DNA from 2 places in the Halomonas sp. OfavH-34-E genome. Region 1 is predicted to be linked to the other one. Evidence: predicted binding sites of a transcription regulator. Region 1 holds the regulator's gene; the other holds the start of a gene.
What was found. The regulator sigma-54, encoded in region 1, starts transcription at its own class of promoters, with help from an activator protein. The targets are predictions, from matches to a motif close to TGGCACNNNNNTTGCTNT.
Positions count from the first base shown of each region.

Region 1 (7,204 bases):
CGGCGCCGGGTCGAGATCGCTCGCGCCCTGGCCACCGAGCCGGCCTTTATCCTGCTCGATGAACCCTTCGCCGGGGTCGACCCGATCTCGGTGGGCGAGATCAAGTCCATCATTCGTCAACTCAAGGCCCGCGATATCGGCGTCCTGATCACCGATCACAACGTGCGCGAGACCCTCGATATCTGCGATCGTGCCTACATCGTCGGCGACGGACAGATCATCGCCGAGGGCAGCGCCGAGTCCATCCTCGCCAACCAGCGCGTCAAGGAGGTCTACCTGGGCGAGAACTTCCGCCTCTAGACCGCAGGGCCGCCCGACAGCCGCAGTCGCAGTCGCAGTCGCATCAAGCGGCCGCAACACTTGCCAGCATCAGCATCCAACCGCCGGCCCTGAAAGGGTCGGCCTCACCTTGCACACAGGGCCTCCCTCGAAAGAAGCACCTCCCCCCTACCAAGTTGTTCCACATCGACCTTTACACTCCCTCCCACAGGTCAAAAAACACCAACTTGGCAAGATGCTTGCATGTCTGATGACTCGTCGTTAGGGTAAAGCCTTTCGACAACACTGGTGGATCCCGACCCATGGCCCTCAAGGCGTCACTGCAGCTGCGCATTGGTACCCAGCTGACCATGACCCCGCAACTGCAACAGGCGATCGGCCTGCTGCAGCTTTCGACCCTGGACCTGCGCCAGGAGGTCCAGCAGGCGCTGGAGGCCAACCCCATGCTCGAACTCGAGGACGAGTTCGGCGAACAGCAGACCAGGGAAGCCGTGGAAGATGACTGGGCGGATCAGATTCCCTCGGAACTCAGTGTGGACAGCGACTGGTCCGACACCTACCAGGACCTGGGCACCACCCCCGCCGGCAGTGGCGAGGCGCCGGATTTCGAGCGCCAGGCAAGCTCCCAGTCACTGCACAGCCACCTGAGCTGGCAACTGGCGATGCTCGACGTCAGCGACCAGGAGCGCCTGATCGCCGAGAGCCTGCTCGACGCGGTCAACGCCGACGGCTATCTCGAGCAGACACTGGATGACATTGCCCAGGGGCTCGAGCAAGACGGTCGTCGCCCCCCTCCCCTCGCGGAGGTGGAGGCGGTGCTGGTTCGGCTGCAACAGTTCGAACCGACCGGAGTGTTCGCCCGCGACCTGCGCGAGTGTCTGATGCTGCAACTGGATAGCCTGCCTCGCGATACCGTCCTGCTGCCCCAGGCCGGACGACTGGTAAGACAGTTTCTCGAGGCGCTGGCCAGCGGCGACCGACGTCTGCTGAAGCGCCGACTAGGACTCGATGACGACCAACTCGACAGCGTCATCGAGCTGATCCGGAGCCTCGACCCACGTCCCGGCAGCCAGTTCGGTGACAGCGATAACGACTACGTCATACCCGACCTGGTGGTACGCCACACCGAAGAGGGCTGGCGCGTTGAACTCAACCCGGATGCAATGCCCCGACTGCGCATCCAGCCCGACTACGCTGCGCTGATTCGGCGCGCGGACAAGAGCCAGGACAACCAGTTCCTCAAGGACCACCTGCAGGAGGCGCGCTGGCTGATCAAAAGTCTGTCCAGCCGCAACGACACCTTGCTGAAGGTCGGCCGGGAAATCATGGTGCGTCAGATCGACTTCCTCGAGCAGGGAGAAGCGGCCATGAAACCGTTGGTGCTGGCCGATATCGCAGACAAGGTGGAGATGCACGAGTCCACCATCTCCCGCGTGACCACCCAGAAGTTCGTGCACACGCCTCGCGGCGTGTTCGAGTTGAAGTATTTTTTCTCGAGCCAGGTCGGCCAGGATGGCGACGCCCATTCCAGTACCGCCATCCGCGCCATGATCAAATCGTTGATTCAAAAGGAACCTGCCCGCAAACCTCTGTCGGACAGCAAACTGGTGGAATTGCTGGCGGAAGACGGCGTCAATGTCGCCAGACGCACCGTGGCAAAGTACCGGGAAGCCATGAATATTCCGTCTTCCAGCGAGCGCAAGCGACTGCGCTGAGGCCTTGCGCTGCGGCGTCGCTAGCCTAGTTATCGGGAAAGCGCAAGCACTTGAAATTTCGCATGACATCTGCGTCTTTCTGCGTAGCGTCGAGGGGGTTTGCAGGATCGGAAAAAGGGTTACAATCAAGCCACCACCCGAAAGAGCAAGGAGCCTGTCATGCAAGTCAACATCACCGGCCACCACGTCGAATTGACCGATCCCCTGCGTGACTACGTACAAGAGAAGCTCACCCGTGTGGAGCGCCACTACGACAACATCACCAACGTCCAGGTGACCCTCTCGGTGGAAAAGGAACGCCAGCTGGCCGCCTGCACCCTTCACGCCGCCGGTGCCGACCTGCATGCCGAAGCGCAGGACGGCGACATGTATGCTGCTATCGACGCCCTTGCCGACAAGCTGGACCGCCAGCTGGTCAAGCACAAGGAAAAATCCCAAGCCCGCGCCCAAGGCGCCGGAATTCGCTGACTCTCATGACATTGGAAGCCATTCTCCCTCCCGAGCGCACATTGTTCGATGTCCCGGGAGGCAGCAAGAAGAGGGTGCTGGAGTTTTTCAGCACCTTCATTGCGCAGAACACCCCGAGCCTGGACAGCCAGGAGGTCTTCAGTCGGCTGATCGGACGTGAGCGCCTGGGCAGTACCGGCATAGGCAATGGCGTCGCCATTCCCCATGCCCGCAACCCCCACTGCAAGGCGCCCATCTCCGGCTTCCTCAAACTCGCGGAACCTGTCGACTTCGATGCCATCGATGGTGAGCCCGTCGATCTGGTGTTCGTGCTGCTGGTGCCGGAAGAGGCCGACGACGCCCATCTTGCCCTGCTCGGCCAGGTCGCTGGCGTCATGAACGACGCCGACACACGTCACCGTCTGCGCCACGCCAGCTCCCAGCGCGAGCTTCACGAGCGCCTGCAGGAAGCCATCCGCCAACAGGCGCCAGGGGACGACACTCCCTCCTGATCGCGGCCTTGCCTAGGCCATCAGCAATGGACGCCTGCCCAAGGAGACAGGACATGCAGCTCGTGATCATCAGTGGTCGCTCCGGCTCGGGAAAGTCCGTGGCCCTTCAGGCCCTGGAGGACCTGGGGTTCTACGCCATCGACAACCTTCCCGCGACCTTGCTGGGCGCCTTGGTGGACGAGCTGGAAAACGGTCATTCCCGCCGTATCGCCGTCAGCGTCGACGCCCGCAACCTGCCTGAGGCGCTGGAACGCTTCCCCGCCCAGCTGGCGTCCCTCAAGCAGAGTCCGATCGACTGCCAGGTGGTCTACCTGACCAGTGATGCGCGAATTCTGCTCGAGCGTTATTCCCACACGCGGCGCCGTCACCCCCTGACCCGTGATAGCGACATGACCCTGGCGGAAGCCATCGAGTCCGAACAGAAGGCCCTTTCGGGCATTCGAGACCTGGCCGATCTGGTCATCGACAGCTCTCGCCTGTCGGTACACGAACTGCGTTCGCGCATCGCCGAACAGGTCGCCGACCACCGCAGCGGCCAGTTGAGCCTGACCGTGGAGTCCTTCGGCTTCAAGCGTGGCGTGCCGCCGGATGCAGACATCGTGTTCGATGCCCGCTGTCTGCCCAACCCCTACTGGGAACCATCGCTGCGTGATGCCAATGGCTGCGATCCCAGCGTCATCGACTTCCTCGAACGCTATCAGGACGTCGCCGACATGAAACGCGACATTCTCGCCTGGGTGCGCACCTGGCTACCGCGCTATCAGCAAAGCCAGCGCAGCTACCTCACCGTGGCGGTGGGCTGCACCGGAGGACAGCATCGTTCGGTCTACCTGGCCGAGGGAATCGCCTCGGCCCTGGCCGACCAGCATCCCCGCGTCCGTCTACGCCACCGCGAACTCGGCCAGCAACGCCGACTGGACAGCGGAGGACTCTAGGCGTGGCCCGACGCACCCTGACCCTGACCAATCGTCGTGGCCTGCATGCACGCGCCGCGACACGCCTGGTCACCTGCTGCCAACCCTTTGACGCCACCGTCACCGTCCACCATGGCAGCCGCTCGGGTGACGCCGCCAACATCATGTCGCTGCTGATGCTGGCCGCCCCCTGCGGTACGGAGCTGACCCTGGAGGCCGAAGGCAAGGACGCGGACGCGGTGCTGGACGCTCTGGAGGCACTGTTCGACGCACGCTTCGACGAAGACGCCTGACGTCTTCCCTCTCCTTGTTTTGACCGCCACCCCCTGCCTGCCAAGGACGCCATGCAACTGATCCAGACCGGCAAGTACACCGAGGTCCACTACGATCCGGACCAGGACGCCTTCATCAAGACCTTCACGCCCAAGACCAGCGATCGCTGGCGCTACCGCCTGGGCATCCGGCGCTACCCCGGCCACAACTTTCGCTATGTCGCCGGCCGACTGGAGCGACTGGGTATCGCCACACCGAAAATCCTGTCGGCAGAGCGCTATCGCCTGGTCACCGCCAACGTGCACGGCATCGCGCTTAAAAAGCTGGTCCTCGACTCTCCGGAACTGCAGAACCGCTACCTGGACATTCTCGAAGCCTTGTACCGTGACCGTATCCACTGTCGTGGCCTGCACACAGAGAACTTCCTGGTCGTCGACGGAGAGGTGATCGCCATCGATCTGGATGCCTACAAGGCGCCGCGGGTCTTCACCTATCCGCGCCGAGAGTTCATCGACTGTCTGAGTCGCTCGCTGAAAAACGACGAGGCGTTCCTGTTCGAGCGCTTTCTCGAACGTGTCGACGCCCAGCATCCCTGAGCCCAGCATCCCTTAGAAAGCACCGCTCCTCCTTGTGCCCTCGCCTGCCCCGTTCTACCCCGGTTTTCCGGGTACGAGCGCTGGTGTTGGCGACGGCAGCAGCAGCGGTGGTAAACTTTTAACTCGTCACTCAGTTTACCACCAAGCGTCCTTTAGGAGCCGACATGACCTCTCCGGTGTGGCATCCCTACGCCCATCTCAAGACCCAGGCCCCTGCCCCCCGGGTAGTCGGCGGCCAGGGCACCCGTTTTACCCTGGACAGCGGCGAATCATTGCTCGACGCGACCTGCTCCTGGTGGTGCATGATCCACGGCTACGGACATCCACGGCTGGTCAAGGCGATTCAGGAGCAAGCTGCCACGCTGTGTCACGTGATGCTTGGAGGACTGACCCACGATCCCGCCGACCAGCTCGCGCGGGAACTGGTTCGCGTCACGCCAGAGGGCCTCAACCACGTGTTCTTCTCCGACAGCGGCTCGGTGGGCATGGAGGTGGCGATGAAGATGGCGGTGCAGTACCACCATCTGCGCGGCCGCCCCAACAAGCACCGCATGCTGTCATTGATGAAGGCCTACCACGGTGATACCGCCGGCTGCATGGCGGTGTGTGACCCCGAAGAGGGCATGCATTCGCTGTTTTCCGGCTTTCTTCCGAAGCACCATTTCGCCCCGGCGCCGACGGCACCCTATACGGCCACGCCAGAGCAGGTCGCCGCCGACCTCGACGCCCTGCGAGCGGTGCTGGAAGCCCACCACCACGAGATCGCCGCGCTGTTGATGGAACCCCTGCTGCAGGCCGCCGGAGGTCTCAACATGACCTCTCCGGACTATCTGAAGGGTGCTCGCGCCTTGTGCGACGAGTTCGACGTGCTGTTGGTGTTCGACGAAGTGGCCACCGGCTTTGGACGCACCGGGCGCATGTTCGCCGCCGACCATGCCGGTGTCAGTCCGGACATCATGGTGCTGTCCAAGGGGCTGACCGGCGGCTACCTTGGCCACGCAGCGACCCTGGCCAGCGACCGTGTCCATGACACCTTTATCGGCGACAGCGAGCTTCACGCCTTTATGCACGGCCCGACCTTCATGGGCAATCCGCTGGCCTGTCGCGTGGCACTGGAAAGCCTCAGGGTCTTCGAGGAGGACGACTATCTGGGCCGTATCGCTCGGCTCAACGCCATCCTTGTGCAGGAACTCGCCGGCGACAGTGACCTGCGCGCCCACCCTGCGGTGGCCGACATCCGTGTGCTCGGCGCCACCGGCGTGATCGAGGTGCACGACAGTAAAGCGCTGAAAGGCGCCGCCGCCATCGCCCGTGAACAGGGCGTGTGGCTGAGATCCTTCGGCAGATGGCTTTACACCATGCCGGCCTATATCACCTCGGATGACGAAATGCGCCAGATCATCAAGGCCATGAAGGCTCCTTTCACAGCAAACGAATAATTAGTGGGCAGGGTCGGCGCTGACTAGCTCTCTACCAGCCCGCCGGCCTATATCACCTCGGATGAGGAAATGCGCCAGATCATCACCGCAATGAAAGCGCCGTTTCTTTCTGCATAGTCAGGGTCGGCGCTGGCTGGCTCTCTACCAGCCCGCCGGCCTATATCACCTCGGATGAGGAGATGCGCCAGATCATTGCGGCCCCGCTTTACCAGGGACGGGCACCTTTCTCCGCAAACGCATAATTAGTGCGGTGGCTGGCTCTCTACCAGGCGCTACCACGCTCTACCAGCCCCAGAACAGCAGCCACCAGGCACCGATCACCGGCGCCTGGGCGGCGAGCATAGGTAGCATGGCAGCTAGTCGACGCGGGCCACCGGCGTAGCGTCCGAGGATGCCCCAGCCAAGCCCCGCGCTTGCCAGTACGCCAAGCCCCAGCAACAGCGCCCTGGCGTCATTGGCCCAGTGGATCAGCAGGCCATCGCCTCGCAGCAGGGTCAGGGTGGTCATCGACAGGCCCAGGAAGACGCCAACCGCGGCCAGGGGTATCAGGGCGTAGGACAGGTGCCACAGGCGCTGCCAGCGCCAGCGGCCAAGCAGACGGTTGGTCAGCGACAGCGACAGCGAGACAAGCCCCCCCAGCACTAGGGTCGTGGCACCGATATAGCCCAGCAGCAGGGCTCCATCGAGCAGGGTGAAGACGTCGTTGTGTTCGGGATAGTGGGTCAGCAGCCACCAGGGTGCGCTGGTTTCCAGCGGCCATCCCCAACCGTGCTGATAGAGCCAGACGGCCGCCTGCTGCTTGGCGGCTACGAACCAGGGGCTCGCCGACCAGTGGAATGCCCCCACCGCGATGCCCAGCAGGCCGAATACCACCAGCACGAACTCCCACAGGGTCGCGGGTCGCTGAGGCGGTGGCGACACCACCTCGATGCCGGGCGCCCTGAGCTCGAGATGGATAGCATCCTTGTAGCCTGAACAACGCGAGCACAGATGGCAGTCACTGGCGCTGTCCAGCTGCTTCAGCGGGAT
Region 1 is NZ_JAMXRY010000001.1:88,010-95,213, forward strand. It holds gene lptB (LPS export ABC transporter ATP-binding protein) at 1-300, shown strand, start outside; gene NH448_RS00435 (RNA polymerase factor sigma-54) at 582-1,994, shown strand; gene raiA (ribosome-associated translation inhibitor RaiA) at 2,154-2,462, shown strand; gene ptsN (PTS IIA-like nitrogen regulatory protein PtsN) at 2,468-2,953, shown strand; gene rapZ (RNase adapter RapZ) at 3,007-3,888, shown strand; gene NH448_RS00455 (HPr family phosphocarrier protein) at 3,891-4,160, shown strand; gene NH448_RS00460 (hypothetical protein) at 4,212-4,736, shown strand; gene bioA (adenosylmethionine--8-amino-7-oxononanoate transaminase) at 4,901-6,175, shown strand; gene NH448_RS00470 (4Fe-4S binding protein) at 6,458-7,204, opposite strand, start outside.

Region 2 (7,204 bases), on a different contig from region 1:
AGCAGCTGGTGCGCACCCTGATCTCACCGCTCAACCGTACCGTGGTGACGCCCGAGTGGATGAGCGGCTCGCTGGTGATCAACGAGGCGCTGTCGCTGACCCTCAATCGCCTCTATGTGCTGGGCTTCGCCATCCTGGTGTTTGCCGCCCTGATGCTGGTGATGCGCCGCACCCGGCTGGGGCTGGAGGTACGCGCGGTGACGCAGAATCGTGCCATGGCACGCTCCATGGGCATTCGCGCGACCCGCGTCGACATCCTGACCTTCGCGCTGGGGTCGGGGGTGGCTGGCCTTGCGGGGGTGGCGCTGTCACAGCTCACCAACGTCGGTCCCAACCTCGGCCAGAACTACATCATCGATTCCTTCATGGTGGTGGTGTTCGGCGGGGTCGGCAATCTGTGGGGCACCCTGGTGGCGGGGCTCTCGCTGGGGGTGATCAATCAGGTGCTGGAGCCCTGGGCCGGGGCGGTACTGGCCAAGATCCTGGTGCTGGTGTTCATCATTCTGTTCATTCAAAAGCGCCCGAGGGGACTCTTTCCCCAGAAGGGCCGCGCGGCGGAGGGCTGAGCGATGCCATCATCCCGACTATGGCTGGCTCGCCCGTTCGGCGAGCGGTCGACCCTGATCTTCCTGGCGGTGCTCGGTGCCACCATGGCGCTGGTGGTGGCGGCAAATCTGCTGCTGGCGCCGGAGCACCCGCTGCACGTCTCCACTTATACCGTTACCTTACTGGGCAAGTACCTGTGCTATGCGCTGCTGGCGGTGGCGGTGGATCTGGTCTGGGGTTACCTGGGGATTCTCAGCCTGGGCCATGGCGCTTTCTTCGCCCTCGGCGGCTACGCGATGGGCATGTACCTGATGCGCCAGATCGGCGACCGCGGTGTCTACGGCGATCCGCTGCTGCCGGACTTCATGGTATTCCTCGACTGGGACAGCCTGCCCTGGTACTGGCTTGGCTTCGACATGGCCGGTTTTGCCTTTGTGATGGTGCTGCTGGCGCCGGGCCTGCTGGCGCTGGTGTTCGGCTTCCTGGCGTTCCGTTCGCGGGTCACCGGGGTCTACCTGTCGATCATCACCCAGGCGCTGACCTTTGCGCTGATGCTGGCGTTCTTCCGCAACGAGATGGGCTTTGGCGGCAACAACGGCCTGACCGACTTCAAGGAACTGCTGGGCTTCGACCTGTCCGCCGACGCCACACGACTGGGGCTGTTTATCGCATCCGGCGTAGCGCTGGCGCTGGGTTTCCTGCTGTGTCGAGCCATCGTGGTCAGCAAGCTTGGGCGGGTCTGCGTGGCGGTGCGCGACGCCGAGTCCCGCACCCGCTTTCTCGGCTACCGGGTGGAGCGCTATCAGCTTTTCGTGTTCGTCGTCTCGGCCATGCTGGCCGGGGTCGCCGGCGCCCTCTATGTGCCCCAGGTGGGCATCATCAACCCCAGCGAGTTCTCGCCGCTGTTCTCCATCGAGGTGGTGGTGTGGGTGGCGCTGGGTGGCCGTGCCACCCTCTATGGCGCGGTGATCGGTGCGCTGGCGGTGAACTACGCCAAGAGCGTGTTCACCGGGGTGATGCCGGAGGCCTGGTTGTTCGCGCTCGGTGCGCTGTTCGTGCTGGTGACGGTGCTGCTGCCCCAGGGCATCGCCGGGCTTTTGTCACGCTCTCGCCAGCAAGGCAGCGACGATGACAGTGACACGCAAACCGACACGCCAACCGACACGCTGGATGCAACCCCCAGGGAGGCCACCTCATGAGCTTTCTTCAGAGCCTGGCCGATCGCGATCGGGTCTTCGACTTCCTGGTCCCGGAACAATCGCCGGTCGACGTACGCCACGGCCCGATCCTCTATCTCGAGGACGTGTCGGTGAGCTTCGACGGCTTCAAGGCCATCAATGATCTCAACCTGACCATCGACGACGGCGAACTGCGCTGCATCATCGGCCCCAACGGGGCCGGCAAGACCACCATGATGGACATCATCACCGGCAAGACGCGCCCGGATCAGGGCAGCGTGTGGTTCGGCAGCCGCCACAACCTGTTGACCAAGAACGAGCCGGAGATCGCCCGGCTCGGCATCGGACGCAAGTTCCAGAAGCCCACGGTGTTCGAGGCGCTGACGGTGTTCGAGAACCTCGAGCTGGCGATGGCCATGGACAAGAGTCTGTGGCCGACCCTCAAGGCGCGCATGACCGGGGAGGTGCTGGCGCGAATCGAGGAGGTGCTCGAGACGGTGGGCCTGGCGTCGCTCAGTCGCCGCCAGGCGGGCATCCTGTCCCACGGACAGAAGCAGTGGCTCGAGATCGGCATGCTGTTGATGCAGCGCCCTCGACTGTTGCTGGTCGACGAGCCGGTGGCGGGGATGACCGAGCAGGAGATGGAGCGTACCGCAGAGCTGTTGTTGAGCCTCGCCGGCAAGCACTCGGTGGTGGTGGTGGAGCACGACATGGGCTTTGTGCGTTCGATCGCCCGCACGGTGACGGTGCTGCATCAGGGTTCGGTACTGGCCGAGGGCAGTATGGACAAGGTGGCAAGCGACCCCAGGGTGATCGAGGTCTACCTGGGTGGCGACGAGGAGGCGGCATGATCGGACTGGAGCGGGTACCTCAGCAGTCTTCGGTAAGAGCGCTGTACTGGGCGGACGGCGCATCCCGCGGCAGGCTGGCCACGCTGTGGGCGAAGGTCTGCGGCCGGTGGGCGCGAGAGACAGGCAAGGAGGTGGATCGATGCTGAGCATTCGCGGGCTCAATCAGTTCTATGGCGAGAGCCATACCCTGTGGGATCTCGATCTCGACGTGCCCAGGGCGGCCTGTACCTGTGTGCTGGGTCGTAATGGCGTCGGCAAGACCACCCTGATGAAGGCGATCATGGGCGAGGTGCCGATCACCGGCGGTGAGCTTCACTACGCCGACGGTGTCGCGCTGGAGAAGCGTCGCCTCGAGGATCGCTCACGCCTGGGCGTGGGCTATGTGCCCCAGGGACGCCAGATCTTTCCGCTGATGACGGTGGAGGAGAACCTGCGCACTGGCCTTGCCGCCCGTGGTGATGGCCTGCGCCAGGTGCCCGAACGGATCTATGAGCTGTTCCCGGTACTCAAGGAGATGCGTCACCGGCGTGGCGGCGATCTGTCCGGCGGTCAGCAGCAGCAGCTGGCGATCGGGCGCGCCCTGGTGATCGAGCCGAAGCTGTTGATCCTCGACGAGCCGGGGGAGGGCATCCAGCCCAATATCGTCGCCCAGATCGGCGAAGTCATCCGTCGGTTGATCGCCGATGATGGGCTGACCGTGCTGCTGGTGGAGCAGAAACTGCCCTTTGCCCGTCGCTTCGCCGACCACTTCGCCATCCTCGATCGCGGGCGGAGAGTCGCCGTCGGTGATATCGGTGAGCTCGACGACGCCGTGGTGAAGCACTACCTGACCGTCTGAGCGGTAGCGCGTCAATCAGGATGAATCGCTGCACATCAATGGTGCGCAATCGTAAGGTTGCGCACTTTTTTTGTGCGCGACCAAAGGCGTGCTTTTCTCTGGTGCAATCCTTGGTTGTTCTATAAGAAATTGAAAATTAAGTAGAAAAATAGAGATTCGAGAAGCTGGTACGGGGCTTGCACCTTGATTGGGCAATGGTGGTGGCCTTTTTTACTTTCGCTTGCCACGCCGACTCGACGGACCGCCCGGGAGAGCCATGAGCGCGCAGACAACACAGGATTCGACCGATCGGCACGGCCATCGCTTCGACGCGGGACGGCGCTGGGAGGCCAGCCTCGATCTCGGCTTTCGCCATGATGGCCAGGCCACTCGCCTCTATCGGGTGGATCATCGCGGCCCCCTGCGGGTGCAGCGTCCCTTCTACCCCGAAGGCCGCGACGGCACCTGCCACGTCTATCTGCTGCATCCCCCGGGGGGGCTGGTCAGCGGCGATATCCTGGATATCCAGGCGCGGGTGGGCGCGGGCGCGCGGGCGCTGCTGACCACACCGGCGGCCAACAAGCTGTATCGGGCCGACCGCAACGCCGTGGCCTGGTCCCAGCGCACTCATCTGGTGGTCGAGGAGGGCGGGCTGATCGAGTGGTTGCCCCAGGAAACCATCGCCTTCGACGGCTCGCGAGGGGTGCAGGCCACCGAGATCGAGCTTTCCGGCAGCGCCCGCTGCCTGGGCTGGGAGGTGCTGGCGCTGGGCCGGCCGGCCAGTGATCTGCCGTTTGCCAGCGGCCACCTCGAACAGCGCTTCCGGTTATCCCGGGACGGACGACCACTGTGGATCGAGCGCCAGCCCCTCGACCCTGACCATCGTCGTTTTCACGGCGCCTGGGGGCAGCGAGGGTGCAGCGTCCAGGCAACCCTGTGGGCGGTCGGGCTCGAAGACGAGTCCGCGGCGATCGAACGTCTGCGCCAAGGGTTGGGGCAGGGAGGGAATGACCTTGCCGGCAGTCCCGGCGCTGGTGAAGCCGAGCGCTGGGCCGTCACCGTACGTGATGGCGTCCTGCTGCTGCGCTACCTCGGTCACTCGCGGCGCGAGGCCTGGTCGCTGTGCGAGGCGGCCTGGACGTTGCTGCGTCCGATGCTGATGGATCGCGAGGCCTGTGTGCCACGCATCTGGTTTACCTGAATGTCATGCCGGGCGGGACAGGCGACCCCTGGCCACCCTGACCAACATCGAGGATGAAAGGATGGAGCTGACACCGCGTGACAAGGACAAGCTCTTGCTGTTTACCGCTGGCCTGGTGGCCGAGCGGCGACGCGCCAAGGGGCTCAAGCTGAACTATCCCGAGGCGGTGGCCTTGATCAGCTGCGAGATCATGGAGGGTGCCCGGGAAGGCCTGAGTGTGGCCGAGATGATGAGCCGAGGGCGCCAGATACTGGGGCGTGACGAGGTGATGGAAGGGGTGGCGGAAATGGTCGACGAGGTGCAGGTCGAGGCCACCTTTCCCGACGGCACCAAGCTGGTAACGGTGCACAACCCGATCTCGTGACGCTGCCAGGCCCCGGCTTGATCCGGGGGCGACGCGACAGGCTCATACGCTGATACCAATAGGGAGGGCGCGGGATGATCCCCGGAGAATACCAACTGAAGGACGGTGACATCGCCCTGTGCGAGGGTCGCGACAGGGTCACGCTGGAGGTGGCCAATCGCGGAGATCGACCGATTCAGGTCGGATCCCACTATCACTTCGCCGAGACCAACCCGGCACTGGCGTTCGATCGCGACAGGGCGCGGGGCTTTCGTCTGGACGTGGCCGCCGGCAGCGCGGTGCGCTTCGAGCCGGGGCAGAGCCGTGAGGTCACCCTGGTGAGCTTCGCCGGACGTCGTCATATCTACGGCTTTCGCGGTGAAGTCATGGGCGCGCTGGACGATGCCGGTGCACCCAGCGGCGACAGCGGCCAGGAGGACGCCCGATGAAGATCAGTCGTCAGGCTTATGCCGACATCTATGGCCCCACCGTCGGAGACCGGGTGCGCCTGGGAGACACCGAGCTGTGGATCGAGGTAGAGAAGGACGCCACCCACTACGGCGACGAGGTCAAGTTTGGTGGTGGCAAGGTCATTCGTGACGGTATGGGGCAGAGCCAGCGTCTCGACCAGACGGTGATGGACACCGTCATCACCAATGCCCTGATCCTTGACTGGTGGGGCATCGTCAAGGCCGACGTGGGCCTTCAGGCGGGTCGCATCGCCGCCATCGGCAAGGCCGGCAATCCAGACACCCAGCCGGACGTCACCATCGTGATCGGACCCGGCACCGAGGTCATCGCCGGCGAGGGCAAGATCCTCACCGCCGGCGCCATCGACGCCCACGTGCACTTCATCTGTCCGCAGCTGGTGGACGAGGCCCTGGCCAGCGGCATCACCACCATGCTGGGGGGCGGTACCGGGCCTGCCACCGGATCGAACGCCACCACCTGCACGCCGGGGGCCTGGCACATCCATCAGATGCTCAAGGCCTGCGACAGCCTGCCGATGAACATCGGTCTGCTCGGCAAGGGCAACGCCAGCCTGCCTGAGGCGCTGGAGGCCCAGATCGAAGCGGGCGCCATGGGGCTCAAGCTGCACGAGGACTGGGGTACCACCCCGGCCTCCATCGATACCTGCCTGAGCGTGGCCGAGCGCTACGACGTTCAGATCGCGATCCACACCGACACCCTCAACGAGTCCGGTTTCGTCGAGGACACCCTGGCGGCGTTCAAGCAGCGTGGCATCCATACCTACCATACCGAAGGCGCCGGGGGCGGCCACGCACCGGACATCATCACCGCCTGCTCGAAGGACTATGTGCTGCCGTCGTCGACCAACCCGACCCGGCCCTACACGGTGAACACCGTCGACGAGCACCTGGACATGCTGATGGTGTGTCATCACCTCGACCCCAATATTCCCGAGGACGTGGCTTTCGCCGATTCGCGCATTCGCCGCGAGACCATCGCCGCCGAGGACATCCTGCATGACCTCGGCGTCATCTCGATGATCGCCTCGGATTCCCAGGCCATGGGACGCGTCGGTGAGGTGGTGTGCAGGACCTGGCAGACCGCTCACAAGATGAAGGTGCAGCGTGGTTTACTGCCGGAAGATCAAGAACGTGGCGCCGACAACCTGCGTGCCCGCCGCTATGTGGCCAAGTACACCATCAACCCCGCCATCACCCACGGCCTGGCCGATGAGATCGGTTCAGTCGAGGTGGGCAAGCTTGCCGATCTGGTGCTGTGGGATCCGGCCTTCTTCGGCGTCAAGCCGGCGCTGGTGCTCAAGGGGGGAATGATCGCCATGGCCCCCATGGGCGACCCCAATGCCTCTATCCCGACACCCCAGCCGGTGCACTACCGTCCGATGTTCGGGGCGCTGGGCCAGGCCGCCGCGGCGACCCGGGTGAGCTTTGTCTCTCAGGCCGCGCTGGATGCGGGGCTCAAGGATCGGCTGGGGCTTCAAAGCCGCCTGGTGGCTTGCCGGGATGTGCGTGCGGTGCGCAAGGGCGACATGAAGCTCAATGACCGTTGCCCGGATCTCAAGGTCGACGCCCAGACCTACGAGGTCACCTGCGATGGCGAGCTTCTGACCTGTGAACCGCTGGACGTGCTGCCGTTGGCCCAGCGCTATCACCTTTTTTGAGTCAGCGATGATGACGGTTTTCGACAGTGCCGCTGACAGTACCAAGGAGTCATCCATGAGTTCGCTATTGTCGCTGACCCGCCGGCTCGGGCCGTTGCCCGTCGGCGATGGGCAAGACG
Region 2 is NZ_JAMXRY010000087.1:510-7,713, forward strand. It holds partial or broken gene urtB (urea ABC transporter permease subunit UrtB) at 1-566, shown strand, start outside; gene urtC (urea ABC transporter permease subunit UrtC) at 570-1,745, shown strand; gene urtD (urea ABC transporter ATP-binding protein UrtD) at 1,742-2,575, shown strand; gene urtE (urea ABC transporter ATP-binding subunit UrtE) at 2,715-3,413, shown strand; gene NH448_RS22595 (urease accessory protein UreD) at 3,670-4,593, shown strand; gene ureA (urease subunit gamma) at 4,655-4,957, shown strand; gene NH448_RS22605 (urease subunit beta) at 5,032-5,385, shown strand; gene ureC (urease subunit alpha) at 5,382-7,085, shown strand; gene ureE (urease accessory protein UreE) at 7,141-7,204, shown strand, end outside.
Region 2: the regulator sigma-54 is predicted to act here: its motif matches at 3,579-3,596, upstream of NH448_RS22595 (urease accessory protein UreD).